DNA from 3 places in the Streptomyces sp. NPDC001381 genome. Region 2 is predicted to be linked to each of the others. Evidence: riboswitches for the same ligand, from Rfam matches in the RefSeq annotation. Region 2 holds a riboswitch; each other region holds the start of a gene.

Region 1 (2,236 bases), on a different contig from region 2:
TCCACCTCATGGTCGGCGGAACGCAGGCCGAGGACCTCGCGGCCGAGCAGCAGCTCGATGCCGAGGCTCTCGAAGTCGACCTCGAACGCGGAACCCTCGGCCTTGCCGAGCAGCACGGCCTTGGACAGCGGGGGCCGGTCGTAGGGCTGGTGGGGCTCCGCGCCGATCAGCGACACGGTGCCGCCGAAGCCCTGTTCCCGCAGGGCGACCGCGGTCTGCACCCCGGCCATGCCCGCGCCGACGACGACCACGTGCCGCCCCGCCGGCCTGTCTTCTTCCCGCCTCTGCTCACTCACCCGATCACCCTAGACATGTGACGATCCGTCAGTCAGCCGTCCTGCTCCGTGACCTGCTCCACAACGCTGGTGCCGCTGCCCTGCTGCGACTCCCAGGACCAGGTCTCCTCCAGGCGCACGCGCCCGTCGGGCAGTTCCACGACCGTCGAGACGCAGTGCCCCGAGGACGTCGTGCCGTCGTGCTTGAGCTGGACGTACCGGAAGTCGAGACGGTCCCCCTGACGGGTACCCACGAGATGGCCGCGCACGACGTCGCCGCCCGCGTAGTCCGCCCAGATCACACCGTCCCGCTCGCGGTAGGCGAAGCGGGTGCGGGTGCCGACCTGGCCCGGGGCCTGGTCGGCGACGGGGGCGAGGACGAGACCGTCGAGCGAGCGGTGCATGACGAAAGGCTCCCTTTACAGGTGCGCGGAACCACGGGCTAGGGTGTGGCCAACGTAGAGCACTCGCGGGAGCCCGGACGCACCGGGCTGAGAGGGAGGCTGGCGGCCTCCGACCGTACGAACCTGATCCGGGTCATGCCGGCGAAGGGAGGGGCTGGACGCCCATGTCGCGTACACGTACATCCGACGTCCTGGTCGTGGGGGGCGGGATCATCGGGCTCGTCACGGCGTGGCGGGCCGCGCAGCGCGGGTTCGCCACCGCCGTGGTGGACCCGGAGCCGGGCGGCGGGGCCGCGCGGGTGGCCGCCGGCATGCTGGCCGCCGTCACCGAACTGCACCACGGCGAGCAGACCCTGCTCGGCCTGAACCTGGCCTCGGCCCGCCGTTACCCGGACTTCGCCGCCGAGCTGACGGAGGTCACCGGGCTGGACCTCGGCTACCGCCGGTGCGGCACGCTCGCGGTCGCGCTGGACGCCGACGACCGCGCCCATCTGCGGGAACTGCACGCGCTGCAGGCCGGGTCGGGGCTGGACTCGGAGTGGCTCACGGGGCGGGAGTGCCGGCGCCTGGAGCCGATGCTCGCACCGGGGGTGCGCGGCGGGCTGCGGGTGGACGGCGACCACCAGATCGATCCGCGGCGGCTGGCCGACGCGCTCGTCGCCGCGTGCGAGCGGGCGGGCGTGGTCTTCCACCGGGCGTGGGCGGAGCGGCTGTCGGTCGGGGGCGAGCGGGCCGTGGGGGTCGTGACGGGGGACGGTACGGCCCTGGGGGCGGGGCAGGTGGTGCTCGCGGCGGGCAGCCTCAGCGGGCGGCTGGCGGGCGTCCCGGAGGACGTGCTCCCGCCGGTGCGGCCGGTGAAGGGGCAGGTGCTGCGGCTGACCGTGCCGGCCGGGTACGCGCCGTTCCTGAGCCGTACCGTGCGGGCCGTGGTGCGCGGGAGTCAGGTGTACCTGGTGCCCCGGGAGAACGGCGAGCTGGTCGTGGGGGCGACGAGCGAGGAGCTGGGCTGGGACACGACGGTGACGGCGGGGGGCGTCTACGAACTGCTGCGCGACGCGCACGAACTGGTCCCCGGCATCACGGAACTGCCGTTGGTGGAGACACGCGCGGGACTGCGCCCCGGCTCCCCCGACAACGCGCCGCTGCTCGGGCCGACCGGGCTGGACGGACTGCTGCTGGCCACCGGGCACTACCGCAACGGGGTGCTGCTGACTCCGGTGACCGGTGACGTGATGGCGCACGTCCTGACCACCGGTGAACTCCCCGACGAGGCCCTTCCCTTCACCCCCCGGCGCTTCGGTGCCGCCGTCCTCACGGAGCTGCCCGCATGAACATCTCGGTGAACGGCGAGCGGCAGGTGGTCGCTCCCGGTACGGCCCTCGACAGCGTCGTACGGTCCCTGACGCGGGCGCCCTCCGGGGTGGCCGCCGCGCTGAACGAAACGGTCGTCCCGCGCGCGCGGTGGTCCGCCACGGCACTCGCCGAGGGTGATCGCGTGGAAGTCCTCACCGCCGTGCAGGGAGGATGAGCGCCGTGGCCGACGATCCCTTCTTCCTC
Region 2 (2,236 bases):
TCCCGCACCGTCGCGGGACTCATGCCCGCCGCCGTACGCCTCACCGGCGTCCTGCCCCCGGTCCGCGCGGTGTCCCGCACCGTCACGGTGCTGGCGACCGCCGTATTCCTGCCCGGGGCGGTGGCCATGTTCTCCGCCGTATCCCTCGCCGCCGCCGTGCCCGGGACCTCTGCCCTGTTCTTGCCAAAGCGGATCACGGCCATGCCCGGGACCGGCCTCGCGGCCCTGGCCGTTGCCTTGACCGGGACCACGCGTGATGTCGTGGCCGCGGCCGGTGTCGGGTGCCCGCCCGGGTCCGTTGCTGAAGTCGCGGTCGTCTCCGCGGCCCTGGGCGGGCGCGCTCCGAGGACCGCCGAGAGGACCGTTCCCGGGGCCACCGCCAGGGCTGCTCCCGTGGCCGCCCCCGGGGCCGTTCCCCGGGCCGCCGCCAGGACCGTTTCCGGGGCCGCCGCCGGTGCCGGGCCTGCGGGGTGGCTCGGGCGGCGGATACGGGGGCTGGTGTGTCGTGGTCACCGCCCGATCATCGCAAGAACGAAAGAGGCCCACTGTTCACCGCGCCACAAAGGACGCTAGCGTGGAGCCACCTTTGCACACGCGGGAGCTCGGAGCACCGGGCTGAGAGGGCGCTGACCTCCGTCTTCGCGATGTTTCACGTGGAACGTCACTCGAGCCGAGTGATGTGTCACATGAACGTCGGCAGACGGTAGCCGCTGCGTCGACCGCCGAACCTGTTACCGGGTAATGCCGGCGTAGGGAGTAGGTCTCATGACCAACAAGGACGCACGCACGCCTGCCTTCACGCAGAACGCGGCCGGCGGAAACGCCGCCGACGCGACCGGTGAGAAGGCCGGGAAGTCCATCGGCTGGCACAAGGGGTATGTCGAGGGCAGCCGCCCCGACCTGCGTGTGCCGGTTCGCCAGGTGCATCTCACCAACGGGCGGTCGGTCACGCTGTACGACACCTCCGGCCCGTACACCGATCCGCTCGTCGACACCGACGTCCGCAGGGGCCTGGCGCCGCTGCGTGAGAACTGGATCATCGCTCGCGGCGACACCGAGGAGTACGCGGGCCGTCCCGTCCGTCCCGAGGACGACGGCATCAAGCACACCGCGCCGCGCGGCGGACTGCGCAATCTCGACGCGGTGTTCCCGGGACGCCCGCGGCTGCCGCGCCGAGGCCGGGACGGCAAGGCCGTCACCCAGCTCGCGTATGCGCGCCGGGGGGAGATCACGCCCGAGATGGAGTTCGTGGCTCTGAGGGAGAACGTTTCTCCCGAGGTGGTCCGCGAGGAGATCGCGGCGGGCCGGGCGGTGCTGCCGGCCAACGTCAACCACCCGGAGATCGAGCCGATGATCATCGGCAAGCGGTTCCTGGTGAAGGTCAACGCCAACATCGGCAACTCGGCGGTGACGTCCTCCATCGAGGAGGAGGTGGAGAAGATGACCTGGGCGACCCGCTGGGGCGCCGACACGGTCATGGACCTCTCCACCGGCCGCAACATCCACACCACCCGCGAGTGGGTGCTGCGCAACTCCCCCGTCCCGATCGGCACGGTGCCGCTCTACCAGGCGCTGGAGAAGGTCGACGGCAGGGCCGAGGAACTGACCTGGGAGATCTACAAGGACACCGTCATCGAGCAGGCCGAGCAGGGCGTGGACTACATGACGGTTCACGCGGGTGTCCGCCTCCCGTACGTCCCCCTCACCGCGAACCGCAAGACCGGCATCGTCTCGCGCGGCGGCTCGATCATGGCGGCCTGGTGCCTGGCCCACCACAAGGAATCGTTCCTGTACGAGAACTTCGAGGAACTCTGCGAGATCCTCGCCGCCTACGACGTCACCTACTCGCTGGGTGACGGCCTCCGGCCCGGCTCGATCGCGGACGCCAACGACGAGGCGCAGTTCGCGGAGTTGCGCACGCTCGGGGAACTCAACGCGATCGCCAAGCGTTTCCACGTACAGACCATGATCGAGGGCCCGGGCCACGTCCCGATGCACAAGATCAAGGAGAACATCGACCTTCAGCAGGAGATCTGCGATGAAGCTCCGTTCTATACCCTCGGCCCGCTGACCACGGACGTCGCGCCGGCGTACGACCACATCACCTCCGGCATCGGTGCCGCGATGATCGCCTGGTGGGGCACGGCCATGCTCTGCTACGTCACGCCCAAGGAACACCTGGGCCTGCCCAACCGCGACGACGTCAAGACCGGCGTCATCACCTACAAGATCGCCG
Region 3 (2,236 bases), on a different contig from region 2:
CCGCTTCCCGGCGGGGACTACTTCAGGACGAGCGAGGTCCACGACTTGACCCACTGGTCGCGATGGCCGGCGATCTTCGCCGGGTCCATGGTCTCGGGGTCCTCGGCGGCGGGCCCGTACCGCGTGAACTCGGGGGGCACGCTCGCGCCCTTCACCACCGGGTAGACGAACATGTTGAGCGGCATGTCCTCCTGGAACTTCTTCGTGATCAGGAAGTCGATGAGCGCCTTGCCGCCCGCGCTGTTGCGCGCGTTGCTCAGCAGCCCGGCGAACTCGACCTGCCGGAAGCAGGTGCCGGTCGCGACGCCGGTGGGCGCGGTGCTCGGCTTCGGATCGCCGTAGATGACCTCGGCGGGCGGCGAGGAGGCGTACGACACGACGAGCGGCCGGTCCGCCTTGGCCTTCTTGCCACCGGCCGAGCCGGAGAACTCCTCGTTGTAGGCCTGCTCCCAGCCGTCGACCACCTTCACGCCGTTGGCCTTGAGCTGCTTCCAGTAGCCCTCCCAGCCGTCGTCGCCGTACCGGGCGGCCGTGCCGAGCAGGAAGCCGAGGCCGGGCGAGGAGGTGGAGGCGTTCTCGGTGACGAGGAGGTTCTTGTACGCGGGCTTGACCAGGTCGGCGAAGGTGGCCGGCGGGGCCAGCTTGTGGTCGGCGAAGTACTGCTTGTCGTAGTTGACGCAGATGTCGCCGTAGTCGACCGGCGTGACCCGGTGCCTGCCGGAGTCCAGCTGGTACGCGCTGCCGACCTGGTCGAGCCCCTTGGCCTCGTAGGACTGGAACAGACCGTTGTCGAGGGCGCGGGAGAGCAGGGTGTTGTCGACGCCGAAGAAGACGTCGCCCTGCGGGTTGTCCTTGGTGAGGACGGCCTTGTTGACGGCCTGCCCGGCGTCGCCGTCCGTGAGGACCTTGACCTTGTACCCGGACTCCTTCTCGAAGCCGGCGAGCACGCTCTTGGAGACGGCCCACGAGTCGTGGCTGACGAGGGTGACGGTCCTGGAGCCGCTGTTCGACGCGCTGTCGTCGGACGACTCCGCACCGCACGCGGACAGCGTGACGAGACCGAGGCCGACGGCCGCGGCCACGAACGTCCTGGTGTGCACTGGTTTTCCTCCTGGGGTTGACCAGGAAGAGACGCGGCCCCGCCCGGGGCGGCCGGGCGGGGCACAACAGCTTGAGCGATGACCGAACTTCCTACCCAGAATGACCTGGGCGAGGTTCAGAGGGTCTGCGGCCTGGTGCCGCACTCTCAGCGCTGTGGCGCTCCCCTGTCGGAATATGAAGATGTACTGGTACTGAGGTCAGACTACCGCTCGGTGGCCGCGAGCTGACCGCACGCCCCGTCGATCTCCTGGCCGCGGGTGTCCCGGATGGTGACGGGCACCCCGTGCGCCGCGATGGCCTCGACGAACGCCTTCTCGTCCTCGGGCCGCGACGCGGTCCACTTCGAGCCGGGGGTCGGGTTGAGCGGGATGAGGTTGACGTGCACGGGCCGGCCCTTGAGCAGCCGCCCGAGCCGGTCGCCTCGCCAGGCCTGGTCGTTGATGTCCCGGATGAGGGCGTACTCGATGGACAGCCGGCGGCCCGACTTCTCGGCGTACTCGAAGCCGGCGTCCAGCACCTCGCGCACCTTCCACCGCGTGTTCACGGGGACGAGGGTGTCGCGCAGCTCGTCGTCCGGCGCGTGCAGCGAGATGGCGAGACGGCACTTGAAGCCCTCGTCGGAGAACCGGTGGATGGCGGGCACGAGCCCGACCGTCGACACGGTGATCCCGCGCTGCGAGAGCCCGAGCCCGTCCGGCGCCGGATCGGTGAGCGCCCGGACGGCTCCGACGACCCGCTTGTAGTTGGCGAGGGGCTCGCCCATCCCCATGAACACGATGTTGGACAGCCGGGCGGGCCCACCGGGGACCTCCCCGTCCCGCAGGGCCCGCATCCCGTCGACGATCTGGTGCACGATCTCGGCGGTGGAGAGATTCCGGTCGAGCCCCGCCTGCCCGGTGGCGCAGAACGGGCAGTTCATCCCGCACCCCGCCTGGGAGCTGATGCACATGGTCACCCGGTCCGGGTACCGCATGAGCACCGACTCCACGAGCGTGCCGTCGAACAGCCGCCACAGCGTCTTGCGGGTGGTGCCCTGGTCGGTGGACAGATGCCGTACGACGGTCATCAGATCCGGCAGCAGAGCGTCCCGCAGCTTCTCCCGCGCCCCGGCGGGGATGTCGGTCCACTCGGCGGG

Evidence for each region. A riboswitch is a leader RNA that binds a small molecule or an ion and turns the genes downstream of it on or off. The one in region 2 is predicted to bind thiamine pyrophosphate.
Region 1: another riboswitch for thiamine pyrophosphate. It lies ahead of thiO (glycine oxidase ThiO); the one in region 2 lies ahead of thiC (phosphomethylpyrimidine synthase ThiC).
Region 3: another riboswitch for thiamine pyrophosphate. It lies ahead of ACFY2L_RS32385 (thiamine ABC transporter substrate binding subunit); the one in region 2 lies ahead of thiC (phosphomethylpyrimidine synthase ThiC).

Annotation. Positions count from the first base shown of each region.
Region 1 is NZ_JBIAWO010000001.1:415,534-417,769, forward strand. Features, by position in the region: gene ACFY2L_RS01890 (NAD(P)/FAD-dependent oxidoreductase) at 1-296, opposite strand, end outside; gene ACFY2L_RS01895 (hypothetical protein) at 329-679, opposite strand; TPP riboswitch at 735-846, shown strand; gene thiO (glycine oxidase ThiO) at 844-2,010, shown strand; gene thiS (sulfur carrier protein ThiS) at 2,007-2,207, shown strand; gene ACFY2L_RS01910 (thiazole synthase) at 2,213-2,236, shown strand, end outside.
Region 2 is NZ_JBIAWO010000004.1:206,960-209,195, reverse strand. Features, by position in the region: TPP riboswitch at 585-773, shown strand; gene thiC (phosphomethylpyrimidine synthase ThiC) at 766-2,236, shown strand, end outside.
Region 3 is NZ_JBIAWO010000010.1:110,056-112,291, reverse strand. Features, by position in the region: gene ACFY2L_RS32385 (thiamine ABC transporter substrate binding subunit) at 18-1,100, opposite strand; TPP riboswitch at 1,171-1,277, opposite strand; gene rlmN (23S rRNA (adenine(2503)-C(2))-methyltransferase RlmN) at 1,304-2,236, opposite strand, start outside.